One region of the Massilia sp. TSP1-1-2 genome, then DNA from elsewhere that is predicted to be linked to it. Evidence: predicted binding sites of a transcription regulator. Region 1 holds the regulator's gene; the other holds the start of a gene.

Region 1 (7,938 bases):
CTGAAAGCTTTTGACAAAAACGTCGTCGAGCGCGCCATGGCGATGGCGCGCGAAACGCTGGAAATCGAAACCGACGCCATGCACGCGCTGCAGGACCGGCTGGTCGGCGACGACAGCGTCGGCCAGGCAGTGGCCATGCTGCTCGAATGCGGCGGGCGCGTGGTCGTCTCGGGCATCGGCAAGTCGGGCCACATCGCCCGCAAGATCGCCGCCACGCTCTCGTCCACCGGCACCCCGGCCATGTTTGTCCATCCGGCCGAAGCTGCCCACGGCGACCTGGGCATGGTGACCCCCAAGGACGCCTTTATCGCCATTTCCAATTCCGGCGAAACGGCCGAACTGATGTCGATCCTGCCGATCGTCAAGCGCATGGGCGCGCCGCTGATCGCCATGACGGGCAACCCCAAATCAAGTTTGGCGCTGCTGGCCGACGTGCACCTGGACGTTTCCGTGGCCAAGGAAGCGTGCCCGCTCAATCTGGCGCCAACGGCCAGCACCACCGTCACGCTGGCGCTGGGCGACGCGCTGGCCGTGGCGCTGCTCGACGCGCGCGGCTTCAAGGAAGAAGACTTTGCGCGCTCCCACCCGGGCGGCGCGCTGGGCCGGCGCCTGCTCACCCACGTCAAGGACGTGATGCGCAGCGGCTCGGACGTGCCGATGGTGACGGCCGATGTGCCGCTGGCCGCCGCGCTGCTCGAAATTACCCAAAAGGGCATGGGCATGACCGCCATCGTCGACGCCGACCAGCGTCCAGTGGGCGTGTTCACCGACGGCGACTTGCGCCGCCTGATCGAGAAAGTCCAGGACTTCACCAAGATCACGATCCGCGACGTCATGCATGCCGACCCGCGCCGCGTGCGCCCCGAACAGCTGGCGGTGGACGCGGTGGCCGTCATGGAGCAGTTTCGCATCAACCAGATGCTGGTGGTGGACGACGACGGGCGCCTGGTCGGCGCCCTGCACATCCACGACCTGACGCGCGCAAAGGTAATCTGATGAACCAGCTCGAACACATGCGCCGCGCCGCGGCCGTCAAGGTCATGATCTTCGACGTCGACGGCGTGCTCACCGACGGCAGCCTGACCTACGGCCCGGATGGCGAAACCACCAAGACCTTCAATGTCCTCGACGGCCTGGGCATCCAGCTGCTGCAAAAAAGCGGCGTGGCCACCGCCATCATCAGCGCGCGCGAGTCGCCGATTGTGGTGCGGCGCGCGGCCGACCTGGGCATCATGCATGTCCACCAGGGCATCCACGACAAGCGCATCGCCTTTGCCAGACTGCTGGAAGCGACCGGCTTGACGGCGCAGCAGTGCGGCTATATCGGCGACGACGTGATCGACCTGCCGCTGCTGCTGCAGGTCGGCTTTGCGGTCACCGTGCCCACCGGGCACCCGGAGGTGCAACACCGCGCCCATTACGTCACGCGCGCCGGCGGCGGGCGCGGCGCCGTGCGCGAAGTGTGCGACCTGGTGATGCGCGCGCAGGGCACGTACGAGGCGGCGCTGGCGCCGTATTTCGCGTGACAGGCAAGAATCAGGAATCAGGCCTGCGGGACCCATGCCTGCGGGGCGGGGGCCGCCATGGATAAGCGCACCGCCCATCGCTGGCCGCTGCTGCTGACCATCACGGCGCTCATCTTCTCCGCCTTGGGCAGCTTCTGGCTGGTGCAGGTGATGCAGCGCGGCGACGGCCAGGTCGATCCGGCCGCAGCCGGCAACGAGCCTGACTACATCGTTGAAAAATTCAGTTTCGTGCGCATGACGCCCGAAGGCAAGCCGCGCTACCTGTTCTACGGCGCCAAGCTGACCCACCGTCCGCTGGGCGACGTCTCGGACGTCGAGCAGCCCATGCTGCAAAGTCTGGCGCCCGGCCAGAGTCCAATGACCGTCAAGGCCAACAGCGCGCGCCTGCGGCATGCGGACGACCAGGTCGACCTGTTGGGCAAGGTCGACGTCTTTCGCCCCGCTTCGCCCATGGCGCGCCTGATGCACATGACCACCGAAGCGCTGACCGTGTTTCCGGAAGAAGACCGCATGGAGTCCCGCGTGCGGGTCGACATGGCGCTGGGCGCCAACACCATTACCGGCGTCGGCATGAAGGCCAACAACGCCACGCGCCAGGTGCAGTTTGCCGGCGGTGGCCAGATCATCGTTCCACCCAAGGGCAGTAGAAAATGAAAAAAATAATAGCAATTGCAGTGTTTGGCCTAGTGGCGCTGGGCGCCTCGGCCGAGAAAGCCGACGCCGGCAAGCGCGCGGTAATCGACTACGGCACGCTGCTGGTGGACGAAGTCGCCCAGGTCACCATCGTTACCGGCAACATCGTCGTCACTAAGGGCACGCTGGTGCTGCGCGCTGAAAAAGCGGTGATCAAGACCAGTCCCGAAGAAGACATGCAGGTGACGCTCACGGGCGTGCCCGGCAAGATGGCGACGTTTCGCCAAAAGCGCGACGGCGGCCCCGAGCTGTGGGTCGAAGGCAATGCGCAGCGCATCGAATACGACGAGCGCAGCGGCGTCGTCAAGCTGTTCGGCAGCGCGCATATCCGCCAGATCGAGGGCAGCAACATGACCGACGAAATCAAGAGCGAATTCATTTCGTACGACAGCATGCGCGAGGTATTCACCGCCCGTAACGACGCCAGCGGCGCGAGCAAGCCGGGCGAGGGCCGCGGCCAGCTGATCATCGCGCCGCGCAAGCCGCGCGCCGCGCCGGCGCCAACCGCGCCAACTGCGCCAACGGGGCCGACTGGCACGCCAGCTCCGACGGGCATGCCATGATCGAACCGAAAGCTTGTGGCAGCACGCTGATCGTGCGCGGCCTGCAGAAAAGCTACGGCAAAAAACTGGTCGTGCGCGACGTATCGCTGCAGGTTGAATGCGGCGAGGTAGTCGGCCTGCTGGGGCCCAACGGCGCCGGCAAGACCACCTCGTTCTACATGATCGTGGGCCTGGTGCCGTCGGATGCCGGCTCGATCGACATCAGCGGCGTGGATATCTCCAGCCTGCCGATTCACCGGCGCGCCGCGCTCGGCCTGTCGTACCTGCCGCAGGAAGCGTCGGTGTTTCGGCGCCTGACGGTCGAAGAAAACATCCTCGCCGTGCTGGAACTGCAAAAGGTCAACGGCAAGCGCCTGAGCAAACCAGAACTCAAGGAGCGGCTCGACACGCTGCTGCATGACCTGCAGATCGAAAAGCTGCGCGAGAACCCGGCCATGTCGCTGTCGGGCGGCGAGCGGCGGCGCGTGGAAATCGCGCGTGCGCTGGCCACCAATCCGCGCTTTGTGCTGCTCGACGAACCGTTCGCCGGGGTCGATCCGATCGCCGTGATCGAGATCCAGCGCATCGTGCGGTTCCTGAAGGAGCGCGACATCGGCGTTTTGATCACCGACCACAATGTGCGCGAAACGCTCGGCATTTGCGACCGTGCCTACATCATCAACCAGGGTGCGGTGCTGGCCTCTGGCCGTCCGGACGACATCATCGCAGACGAATCGGTACGCCGCGTTTATCTGGGTGAGCACTTCCGGATGTAAGCAGGTCAAACCGATGAAACAATCCCTGCAACTACGCACCTCGCAGCACCTTGCGCTCACGCCGCAGCTGCAGCAGTCGATCCGCCTGCTGCAGTTGTCCACGCTCGAACTGCACCAGGAACTCGAACAGCTCCTGACCGACAATCCGCTGCTCGAACGGCTTGACGATCCGCTCGACCATTCGGTGCGCCTGCTGGCCGACGGCGCCATCGGCAGCAGCGCCACGCCGGCCGAGGCGCCGCCCGAACCGGGCGCGCAGGATGCACCGGCGCCGGCCGAAGGCCAAAGCGCCGATGCACCCGAGGGGGAAGCTGCCAGCAACAACGACAACAACAACGACAACGACGGCGAGTGGGGTGACCTGGGCCGCGCCAAGAGCAGCGACGACGAAGATTCGCGCCCGCAGCTCGAGGGCAGCGCGACCACCCTGCGCGAGCATCTGATGGAACAGATGCGCGTGCTGGTGCTCGAAGTGCGCGACCGCGCGCTGGTCGAACTGATCGTCGACGCGCTCGACGACAACGGCTACCTGACCGAGACGCTGGAAGAAATCCATGCGCGCATGCCCGAAGAACTCGAGATCGATTTCGATGAATTCAAGACCGCGCTGTCGCTGCTGCAAAGTTTTGATCCGGTCGGCGTGGGCGCGCGCAATGCGTCCGAGTGCCTGGCGCTGCAGATTCGCGCCATGCGCGGCGTGCCGCTGGTGACGCGCCGCATGGCGCTGGCCATCGTCGAAAAGCACCTGACCTGGTTCGCCCAGCGTGAATTCAACAAGCTGAAAAAAGCGCTCGACTGCGACGACGAAGACTTGCGCGAGGCGCAGACCATCATCCGCCGCTGCAATCCGCACCCGGGCGCCGTGTTCGCCTCCGATGTGTCGGACTTCGTGGTCCCGGACGTGATTGTGCGCAAGGCCAAGGGCGGCTGGTCGGTCTCGCTCAACAACGACGTGATGCCGCGCCTGCGCGTGAACAATATGTACGCGAGCCTGCTCAAGCAGGGCAAGGGCGAAGGCCAGATGGGCGCCCAGTTGCAGGAAGCGAAGTGGCTGATCAAAAACATGCGCCAGCGCTTCGACACCATCTTGCGTGTCTCCGAGGCTATTGTTGAGCGCCAGCGCAATTTCTTCAGCCATGGCGCGGTAGCCATGCGTCCCCTTGTGCTGCGCGAAATAGCTGATACACTTGGTCTACACGAGAGTACTATTTCTCGTGTAACAACTCAGAAATTCATGCTGACCCCGCATGGCATGTTTGAGTTGAAATACTTTTTCGGTAGCCATGTCGCCACCGAAGCGGGGGGAGAAGCATCTTCCACGGCGATTCGTGCACTCATCGTGCAATTGACAGGAGCAGAAGACCCTAAAAATCCATTATCCGATAGTAAGATTGCGGACATGCTGGGGGAACAGGGTATGGTCATCGCTCGCCGCACCGTTGCCAAGTACCGCGAAGCGCTCAAAATCCCGCCCGTCAGCCTCAGGAAGTGTCTGTAATCGGCATTTTTATGCCGTTCCTCTGCGCGCCGCGCACGAACGGAAAGTGACACCATTATTAGGAGTGTGTATGAATCTCACAATTAGCGGACATCATCTCGAAGTGACCCCAGCCATCCGTGAATACGTACAAACCAAGCTCGAGCGCGTCAAGCGCCATTTCGATCACGTGATTGATATTGCCGTGATCCTCACCGTGGATAACCTGACTGAAAAAGAAAAACGACAAAAGGCTGAAATCAACCTTCGCCTGTCGGGCAAGACCGTGTATGTAGAAAGCCTGTCGCATGACCTGTACGCCGCTATCGACACCCTGATCGACAAGCTCGACCGTCAAGTCATGAAGTACAAGGACAAGGTCCAGGACCATAATCACCAGGCCATCAAGCACCTGCCTGAAGAAGAACTCCCTGAAGCCATCTAAGGCCCGGGATTCTTGACACGAGGGCGCCTGCGGCGCCCTTTTTGCATCTGCGGAGGCTAAAATATGGGTCTATCCATTTATTGTCAGCCTTCCATGAGCGAATACGTCCAGACCCGCGTTGCCAACCGTACCGGCATCATCACCCTCGACCGTCCCAAAGCGCTTAATTCGCTGTCGCTGCAGATGGTGCGCGACTTGACGGCGGTGCTGCAGGCCTGGCGCGCGGATGACGCCGTCGATGCGGTCGTGCTTGGCAGCAGCAGCCCCAAGGCGCTGTGCGCCGGCGGCGACATCCGTTTTTTCCATGAGGTGGGCGGCAAGAGCCCGATGGGCGGCAGTGCCTTGCTGGAAGACTTTTTTACCGAAGAATACGCGCTCAATCACCTGATCCATTTCTATCCCAAGCCCTACGTGGCGCTGATGGACGGCGTGGTCATGGGCGGCGGGATGGGCATTGCGCAGGGCGGGCCCGACTGCCGTATCCGCATCGTCACCGAAAAAACCAAGATGGCGATGCCGGAAGTAAACATCGGCTTGTTTCCGGACGTGGGCGGCAGCTACTTTTTGTCGCGCGCGCCTGGCCAGCTGGGCAACTACCTGGGCCTGACCGGACTGACGGTCGGCGCGGCCGACGCCCTGTACGCGGGGTTGGCCGACGTGTTCGTGCCGCAAGAGCAGATGGCCGCGCTGGCCGCACGCATCGACAGCACGCCCGGGGCCGAGCTGCGCGCCATGATCGCAGATTTTGCCGCGCCGTATGCGGGGTTCGCCGGCGCCAGTGAACTGGAAGCGCAGCGCAGCCGGATCGACCACCATTTCAGTGCGCCAAGCGTGGCGGCCATCATGCAATCGCTGGCGGGGGACAGCGACGTCTTTGCGCAAAGAGCCCATGCGGCCATGGCCCAGCGCTCGCCGCTGATGATGTGCGTGACGCGCGAACTGCTGCGCCGCGGTGCCGGGCTCGACGTTTCCAGCTGCCTGCGCATGGAGCGCACCTTGGTGCGCCACAATTTTGAGCATGGCGAAGTGCTGGAGGGCGTGCGCGCGCTGGTCATCGACAAGGATAATGCGCCGCAATGGAATCCGCGCACGCTGGACGAAGTGAGTGGTGAGATGGTCGAACGCTTTTTTACGCCGGTGTGGCCGGCTGGCGCGCACCCGCTGCGGCATTTGCAAGGGTGATGCTGTAAAGACACGGCAATGTCGGCGTTTTCCACGCAATTTCGCCGCTAGGGTTGAACCTGAATCAGCTCGCTAAGGAACCAAAGTGGTCAAACCTGACGGGGGTAGTGGGGCCGCTGACGGGCCTCCGAAAGTTTCGCAACTTTTTTTTAAGGGGCCGCTACCGTCGCCCTATTCCGGATGCACGTTGGCCCGTTTCGTTCGCCAAAACGCTACCGGTCAGACACCGGCAAGTGATCATTTCATTGCTTTGCCCACTGAGGACGCACGTTTTTCTGCTGGGTCGTGTACGGTTCGCCAGGCGCCGGCGAGAGTATCCGGAGTTCAACTTGCGCTCATTTCGACATTCATGAGAACCACCGCCTAATTCCAAATGCGCCACCAAGGTTGGTCCCGGACGCCCGTTGGTTTACTCGAATCCGGCGAGTCACCCCCAGTTGCAGTCCGTCGGCGGAACTCGTTCAGCCTGTTTTCATACCATGGGAACTGCGTAGCTCCGTGATAGATCCGCTGCCCTTTTGACCCAAACAGTCCTACTGGCTTTTGAGCGTCGATGACACTCGCGACAAGATCGCGTCCGTCATGCCGTTTATGGGATTTCGAAAGTTCCAGCACAATCGCCTCGGCGGACAAACCCTCGTCAATCAGTCGCCTTACCTCCTGAAAGGCTGCAAGTTCATCATCGAGCCAATTTTCGTAAAACGCGAGAAGCGAAGTGGCAGTCTCGGTGAAGCCGTCCTCATCCAAATCTCGAAACACGATCGCGTTCGCCTTCGGTCCCGACGAAATGACATAAGTTCGATGTCCGCAGCCTTGCTCACCGATGAATATGTATTTAGCATCCTCTGTCTGCAGCGAATTGACGGGCACGGTTCCGTAATATGGCCCCACGCCGCCATCGCCGACCTCGCGATAGAAGCCTGCGAGTTCACTTGGAAGTGCGCAGCCAAGACGTGCTTCCGCAGCGGCGATCTCCCCTTCACTCAATGGGGCTGCCGCTTCGTATTGATGAAGTTCCGCGCCGAAGGCTTGGCGTTGCGCGTCCAACTGTCTCAGACGTTGAATTTTTTCAAGTACCAGTTCCCACATCAGTTAATTCTCCGTGCACATGTCGGCAAATGGCAGCCATGAACCCGACATCATCGAAGTCAGAGCACACTGCAAAATCTGACAGTCTAAACCCGCTACTCAACAGGAGTGCCTTGATGATGCCCTATCACCGACTTCCGCGAGTGTCAGGTTATGGCCGGTCCCTGTCGGTCGATGGTACTCGACGGCATAGCGACGGCCTCAACTG
Region 2 (7,938 bases), on a different contig from region 1:
GGTGCTGTACCTGGTCAATTCGTCCGAACTGCCCCGGGATGCAGGCTACCTGCCGGCCGAAATGAAAATTCTTGAGTGGCTGGGCAAACCGGTAGTGGTCTTGCTCAACCAGATGGGCCCGCCCCGGCCCGCCAATGAGGAAGCGGCGGAGCAGGCGCGCTGGAAAGCGCACCTGGATCAATATCCGATCGTGCGCGACGTGCTGGCGCTGGACGCCTTTGCCCGCTGCTGGGTGCATGAGCGCGTGTTTTACGAGGCGGTCGGCAAGCTGCTGGACGAGTCCAAACAAGCAGGATACGCGCGCCTGCTGGCCCTGTGGCAGGCCAACAACCAGGACCGCTTCCATGAAGCGATGCGCGTTGCCGCCGTCCAGCTAGCCGCAGCGGCGCGCGACAGTGAACCGATCGCGCTGGCCGACACCGGCTTTTTGCAAAGCGCCATGAAGGCGGTCGGCCTGGCCAAGTCGGCCGACCAGCAGCGCCAGGAAAAGGCCATGGCGGTGCTGGTCGAGCGGCTCAATGCCGGCATTGGCGAAACCACGCGCGTGCTGCTTAAGCTGCACCGGCTCGACCCTGGCGAGGCTGCCAGGATCAATGCGCGCGTGCGTGAAAACTTCAAGGTGCGCGCGCCGGTCGACAAGGCGCAGGCCGGCTTGCTGGGCGCGGTCGTCTCGGGCGCGGCGACGGGCTTGTCGGCGGACCTGATGGCAGGGGGGCTGACCTTCGGCGCCGGGGCGCTGCTGGGCGGCGTGGTGGGGGCCTTGACGGCGGCCGGCGCCGCATGGGGCTTTAACACCAGCACCGAGCGCAACAAGACCACCGTGGAATTTGCCGACGAATTCTTGCACACGCTGCTCCTTGGCAGCGTGCTGCGTTACCTGGCCGTGGCCCACTTCGGGCGCGGACGCGGCGATTTCGTCGAGGGCGAGGCGCCCGCGTTCTGGCAGACCGAGGTGGAAGCGGCGGCCGCGCCGCACGCGAACGAACTGGCCGGCCTGTGGAGCGCACTGCGCCAGGAAGACGACAGCGGCAAAGCAGGCGAGCGCCTGCGCCAACTGCTGACTGCCGTTGCAACCCACGCGCTGTCGCGTCTTTACCCAACGAAGGTCGATCCGGAACTGCACGGTCGGTAACGGTGTGACAACGCTGGGACACCTGTTCCATTTCGGGACAGGTGGCGCAGGCGCTGCGGCGTGGCAGCCATGGCATGGCAATTGCTCCTGTTGATGTATTCATCCATCAAAACAGCAGGAGACACCATGAAAAAATCCCTTCGTAGTCTGGTACTTTGGGCAGGCCTGGCCAGCGCAGTCACCACCTCCATGTTCGCCATTGCGCACGGCAACGTCACGCCGCAGGCGGTCGACACCGCCGGCCTGCCGCCGCTGGGCGACAAATGGCGCGACGAAAATCCCTTCAAGACCAACAAGCTCGCGCTCAAGATCGGCGCCTCGGCGTTTGGTCAGAACTGCGCGCGCTGCCACGGCATCGACGCCATTTCGGGCGGGATCGCGCCCGACCTGCGCTTGCTTGACCGCGACTGCGTGGGCTTGAAGGTCGAAGCCAAGAAGCTGGCCTGCTACGAGGAGATGGACGCCTACTTCCTGACCTCCATCCGCGGCGGCAAAGTGCGCAATGGGGCGGTGTACATGCCCCCCTTTGAAGGCGTCTTCAACCAGGAAGCCATGTGGTCGATCAAGACCTATCTCGAATCGCGCCGCGAAACCAAATAGGGAGGGCACATGACTACGATCCGTGCACTGATCGCCGGCGCCTGCGCCGCGCTGGCGATGGCAGGCCCCGCCCACGCCGACTGGCAGAAAATTCAACAGTCGGGCGGCCTCAAGGTGGCGGTCTACAATGAGTTTGCGCCGTTCTCGGACAAAGGCCAGGGCATCGACGTCGACCTGGCGCAGGCGCTCGCCAAAAAGCTGGGCCTGCGCCTGAACCTGCTGCCGTTTCCGGCCGGTGAAGAGCTGGGCGACGACCTGCGCAACATGGTCTGGAAAGGCCACTACCTGGGGTACGGCCCGGCCGACGTGATGCTGCATGTGCCGGTCGATAACCGGCTGATGGCGGCCAATCCGCAAGTCGTCATTTTTGCGCCCTACCATGTCGAGGGCGTGCGCCTGGTGCGCAGCGCACGCACGGTGCCAAGCTTTGACGGCGTCGATTCGCTGGCCGGCAAACGCATCGGCGTGGAGAAAGTTTCGATTGCCGCGATGGTGATGCTGGGGGAGGGCAATGGCAAATTTACCCCTGGCGTGAAGATTTATCCGAGCGCGATCGAGGCGCTTGAAAAACTCAAGGCTGGCGAACTGGACGCGGTGCTTGCCACCCGCTCGGAAATCGACTCCGTGCTGCGCGGCGACCGGGCTTTTCCAGTGCACGACATTGCATTTCAGCGCCTGCCGCGCTCGGGATGGGCGGTCGGCATGGCGGTGCGCAAGGACGACACCGAGATGGCCAAGCTGCTGCAGCAAGCCATGAACGAGATGGCGGCCAGCGGTGAGCTCAAGGCGATTTTCGCGTGGCATGGGGTGCAGGTCGTCACGCCATGAAGCGCTGGTGCGGGGCGCTGGGCCTGGCGCTGGCGTGCCAGCCGGCGCTTGCCGACACCGTTGAAATCGTCGGCACTGCGCCCCTTGCTGGACTGGGGATTGAACGCAAGCTGCTGCCGTACTCGGTGCAACTGGCGGGCAGCGACCAGATCGGCGACGCGCATGCGGGCAACCTGGCGGACTACCTGAACTGCAACCTGAATGGCGTGAACGTCAACGACATTTCGGGCAGCCCGTTTCAGAACGACGTCACCTACCGCGGCTTTCGGGCCTCGCCGGTACTCGGCACTGCGCAGGGCATCTCGGTCTACCTGGACGGCGTGCGGGTCAACGAGCCGTTCGGCGACGTGGTGAACTGGGACATGCTGCCCGAATCCGCGCTGGCCAGCGTGCTGCTGGTGCCCGGTTCAAATCCCGTGTACGGACTCAATACCCTGGGCGGGGCGCTGGTGCTGACCACCAAAAGCGGCGCCACGCACCCGGGAGGTGAAGTCGATCTGTCAGTCACAAGTGGGGGCCGGCGGCGGCTCGACCTGGCGCTGGGCGCGGTGGATGGCAACTGGCACAGCTTTGTTGGTTCGACCCTGTTTGACGACGATGGCTGGCGCGACCATTCGCAGGGCCGGCTTGGCAATGTGTTTGCCAAGGTCGGACGCGACGACGGCGTGTCGGCGGCCAGCGTGTCGCTGCTGGGCGGGCGCAGCCAACTGCGTGGAAACGGCTTGCTGCCCGACGAACTGGCGCAGCGGGACTGGCGCGCCGTGTACACGTTCCCTGACGAGACGCGCAACGCGCTCTGGCAACTGGCTCGCAATGCGAGCCGGCGTTTTAACGGCGGCGCCGTGCTCTCGGCGCTGGCCTATGCACGCCGCAGCCGCAGCGACACCGTCAACGGCGACGTGGAGGAAGGGCCCGCAGGCGTGTTCAATACCACCAGCACGCGCCAGCGGGGCCAGGGCGCCAGCGTGCTGCTGGGCGTGCGCGGCAAGCGGCACCGTATCGACATCGGCGCCACGGTTGACGCCAGCGCCGTCGCCTTTGCCCAGTTCGAGCAAGATGGCGTGCTGACGGACGAACGCGGCATCGTTGCCGACCCGGCGCAGGAGCGCGTTCCTGCATCGTCGGTGACGGGCCGTGCCAGCGCGCTCGGCGTGTTTGCCAGCGACACCTGGAGCGCCGCGCCCGGGCTGCACGTGACGGCGGCCGCGCGCGTCAACCACGCCGCAGTGAGTAATACGCTGACCAGCGCCAGGGGCTTGCAGCCGCGCGAACGCTTCACCTACAGCAGCATGAATCCATCGCTCGGCGCAGCCTTCGAGGCCGGCGCCGGCTGGATGCTGGTGGCCAACGCCGCGCAGGGCAACCGGGTGCCGACCGTGATCGAACTTGGCTGCGCCGATCCCACGCAGCCCTGTCAGCTGCCGGTAGGCCTGCAGTCCGATCCCTACCTGAAACAGGTCGTCGCGCGCACGCTCGAAGCCGGCGCCCGCTACCAGCATGGGGGAACCAGCGCTTCGCTGTCGCTGTACCGCACCATCAACCGGGACGACATCCTTTTCATCAGCTCCGGCCTGTCGCGCCAGGGTTACTTTGCCAATTTTGAACGCACGCGCCACCAGGGACTCGATTTTTCGTGGCGCGCGAACGTGGGCCAGGTACAGCTCAATGCCAGCTACAACTACCTCGACGCCGCGTATGACGCCAAGGGCACGCTGTTTACCGGTGTGCGCGCAGTGCCGGTGGAGCAGGGCACGCCGCTGGCCGGTTTGCCGCGCCATAGCGTCAAGCTGGGCGCGCAATGGATGCTGGGCGAGTCGTTCACGGTGGGCGCCGACGCGCAAGTTTTTTCGCGCATGGTCGTACAGGGAAATGAAGACGGTCTGCTGCCCGGCCTTGGGGTGGCCGGCTACCGCCTGTTGAGCGTGCGCGCCAGCTGGGAAAGCGCCAAGCACTGGGAGCTGTACGCGCGCGTCGACAATCTGCTGAACCGGCGCTTTGCCAGTTTTGGCGCCGTGGGCCGCAACCTGTTTGGCGCGGCGCCGGACGCCAACACGCGCTTCATCGCACCGGGCACGCCCCGCATGCTGCGTTTCGGGGCGCGCTACCACTATTGAGCCGCTTGAAAAATCAGCGCCAGCTGTACTGGGCGCTGAAACCGAGCATCCAGTTGCGGCCCGGCGCCGCCTCGTAGAAGCGCTTGTTGGCGTCGCCCACGATGACCGAGCCGACGTAGGCTTTGCCGGCCAGGTTATTCACGCGCACGAATTGTTTCAGGCGCCAGCCGTCCAGCGTCTGCTGCGCCTGGACGCGCGCATTGAGCACCGCGTAGCCCGGCGCCGGGATGTCGAGATTGGCGTCATCCGCATACACCTTGCTGCTGGCAGTCGTTTCGATGGCTGCCCCAAGATTGCCGCCGCTGCTGTTCCAGGCCAGTTCTGCGAACAGGTTCGCCCGCGGCACGCCGGGCAGGCGGCTGCCTTGCGCCACGGCGCCAAAGCCTTGCGCGTAAATGGCGCGCAGCAGCGTGATGGCGGCCCGGCTGCTGAAACCCGCGTCCAGCTTGCTGTCGACCGACAGTTCGGCGCCCTGGCGCAGCGTGGCGCTGGCGTTGCGGTAGCTGGTGCGCCCGCCAGTGGCCACATCGACCACCAGTTCGTCGTCGGTTCTGGCCTGGAACAAGGCCGCGTTCACGCGCGTATTGCTGCCGATGTAGGTTTTGACGCCGGCTTCCACATGCACGCTGGTGGCAGGGCGAAGGCCAAAATTGAAACCCGCCCCGGCGCCCGAGTAAAACAATTCATTGAGCGTGGGCGCTTCAAAGCCGCGCGCGGCGCTGGCATACACGTTCAGGACCGGCGAGACCTTGTACAGAGCGCCAAGTACCGGCGTAGTATGGCGATAGTTGACGCTGCCGCTGTCAATGCCATTGCTGGCGTAGCGGTCGGTGACGGCCACCTTCAGGCGGCTGTGGCGCAGTCCGCCCGTCAGCACCCAGGGGCCGCCCTGCCATTCGGCCTGCGCGTACGGGTCAATGCTCGAGACGGTATCGGTCTCGTCGCGACGCAGTTTGCCTTGCAGGCCAAACTGCGCGCCGACGAAGTTTTCGAAACCCTGGCGCTGGTCGCGCGATCGTCCGTAGTCCAGACCGACGGTGGTACTGAGCTTGCCGCCCGCCAGCGGCAGCACGTGCAGCCAGTTGATGTCGGCACCGTGAAAGTCGCGCGCGAAATCGACCACGCCGCCGGACTGGGTGGCCGGCGTCTGGACAAAGCGCGAAAACGCCTGGTACTGGATCACTTGCCGGTTGCCGGCGTAGGCCATCAGGCGCACGCGGTCCTCGCCCAGGCGCTGCTCGAACGAGATGCCAGCCTGTTGATGGTCGATGCTCTTGCGCGTGTTGTAGCGCTCGGCCAGCGTGCGCTTGGGCGTGGCGGTATCGGTGGCGTCGGTTTCGCCGGCGCGCCGGTCGCGCTGCAAGGTGGCCCAGGTGACGCCGAGCGGGTCTTGCGTGTCGTCCTGGCGCAGCGCGCTGGCGGTGACGGCAAGGCGGCTCGCGTCCGTAGGTGCGAGCGTCATCTTGGCGTAGGCCTGGTCGCGCGTGGCGGCGCTGTGGCTGCGGTAGCCGTCGGTATCAAAGCGCGAGGTGTCAATCACGTAGCCGATGCCGCCGCTCTCGCCCTGGGCGTTGACGTCAAGCTTGCGGCTGCCGTAGCTGCCCGCCGTCAGGGTCGATTCGACGCTGGGGCGGCCTTTGCCGTCGCGCGTGAAGAGGGCGATGGTGCCGCCCGAGTGGTTGCCGTAAATGGCCGAAAACGGCCCGCGCAGCACTTCGATGCGGTCGGCCAGGTCGAGGTTGAAGGTGGCCGCCTGGCCCTGGCCGTCGGGCATGGTGGCCGGGATGCCGTCGGCAATCAGGCGCACGCCGCGCACGCCAAAGGCGGAGCGGGCGCCAAAGCCGCGCGAGGAAATCTGCAGGTCTTGCGCATAGTTCTGGCGGTTTTGCACGACCAGTCCGGGCACGGCGGCCAGGGCTTCCGAGGCGTTGACGCGCATCTGGGCGGCGCCGATGCGGGCCGCGTCGATGACGTCGATGGCCGCCGGCAGGTCGAAGCTGGCGTGTTCCATGCGGCTGCCGCTGACGACGACGACGTCGACCGGCGCGCCGGCAACAGCGACGGCGACGGCGACCGGCGCGGCGGCGCCCGACTGGGCAGCGGCCAGCGGCGAGAGCGCGGCAGCCACCAGGCTGGCGATGGCGTTGAGGCGAAATGGGTGGTTCATGCAGTCTCCAATAATGAGGTACGCCCGCTTGCGGTCATTCGGCGGGTCTGTGCCAACAGCGTAAGCAATATACCTGCCAGCACAAAATTTTGCAGTGGCACAGTGCTTGCATGAAATCCCGCATGCGCGCGCGGCTTGCGCCTTCATTTATGAAAGGGATTCCATGAAAAACTTCGCTTTGTTCTCTCTCGCAACTATCGTTGTGGCCAGTGCCGCCGCCGGCCCCCTGGCCTATGTGCCCAATGAAAAATCCGGTACCGTCAGCGTGATCGACACCGCAACCGATGCCGTGGTGCGCGAACTGGCGGCCGGCAAGCGCCCGCGCGGTATCGCCGCCGACCCGGCCGGCAAGACCTTGTTCGTAACCGATGCGGGCAGCAATGCGCTGCTGGTGCTGGACGCGGCAGGCGGGGCGGCGGAGCCGTCAATTCCCCTTGGCAAGTCGCCGGAAGGGGTGCACGCGTCGGCCGACGGCCGTTACGTGGCCGTGGCGGTGGAAGAAAGCAACAGCGTGACGCTGATCGATGCGCCAAGCCGGCGCCAGCTGGCCGACATCAAGGTCGAGGGCAAGAATCCCGAGCACGCCGTGTTCAGTCCGGACGGTCGCTGGCTGCTGGTCAGCGCCGAGGAAGCGGAGCAGGTCGACGTCATCGACGTGGCGCTGCGGCGCCAGGTGGGCAAGATCGCCGTCGGCCTGCGCCCGCGCGGGATCGGTTTTTCGGCCGACTCGCAGCGCGCATATGTGGCCGCGGAAATGGTCAGCACCGTGTACGTGATCGACATGGCGACCAGGACGGCGGTCGCGGCCATACCTGCCGGCAAAAATGCGAACGGCATTGCCGTGCATCCGAATGGCAAGCATGTGTATGTCTCGAACGGGGCGGACGGCACCGTGATGCGGATCGATACGGCGACCAATCGCGTCAGCGCCACGATTGCGGTGGGAAAGCGTCCGTGGAACATGGCGCTCACGCCCGACGGAGCCAAGTTGTACGTCGCGAACGGCCGCTCCGCCAGCGTCAGCGTGATCGATACGGCAAGTGGCAGCAAGCTGAAGGATATCCCGGTTGGCGAATTGCCTTGGGGTGTACTGATCC

The links. Region 1 encodes sigma-54, which starts transcription at its own class of promoters, with help from an activator protein. Its sites were predicted from a motif close to TGGCANGNAANCTGCTTT; they were not measured.
Region 2: ACP7BV_RS11250 (beta-propeller fold lactonase family protein) is a predicted target of sigma-54. The motif match lies at 6,937-6,954, and genes of this name have one in related genera.

The regions. Positions count from the first base shown of each region.
Region 1 covers NZ_JAFCTU010000008.1:8,280-16,217, forward strand. Annotated here, with positions in the region: gene ACP7BV_RS08745 (KpsF/GutQ family sugar-phosphate isomerase) at 1-996, shown strand, start outside; gene ACP7BV_RS08750 (KdsC family phosphatase) at 996-1,526, shown strand; gene lptC (LPS export ABC transporter periplasmic protein LptC) at 1,584-2,180, shown strand; gene lptA (lipopolysaccharide transport periplasmic protein LptA) at 2,177-2,782, shown strand; gene lptB (LPS export ABC transporter ATP-binding protein) at 2,779-3,537, shown strand; gene ACP7BV_RS08770 (RNA polymerase factor sigma-54) at 3,551-5,035, shown strand; gene hpf (ribosome hibernation-promoting factor, HPF/YfiA family) at 5,106-5,459, shown strand; gene ACP7BV_RS08780 (enoyl-CoA hydratase/isomerase family protein) at 5,553-6,641, shown strand; gene ACP7BV_RS08785 (SMI1/KNR4 family protein) at 7,005-7,730, opposite strand.
Region 2 covers NZ_JAFCTU010000010.1:171,834-179,771, reverse strand. Annotated here, with positions in the region: gene ACP7BV_RS11275 (DUF3482 domain-containing protein) at 1-1,132, shown strand, start outside; gene pedF (cytochrome c-550 PedF) at 1,259-1,732, shown strand; gene ACP7BV_RS11265 (substrate-binding periplasmic protein) at 1,742-2,560, shown strand; gene ACP7BV_RS11260 (TonB-dependent receptor) at 2,530-4,674, shown strand; gene ACP7BV_RS11255 (TonB-dependent receptor family protein) at 4,688-6,841, opposite strand; gene ACP7BV_RS11250 (beta-propeller fold lactonase family protein) at 7,005-7,938, shown strand, end outside.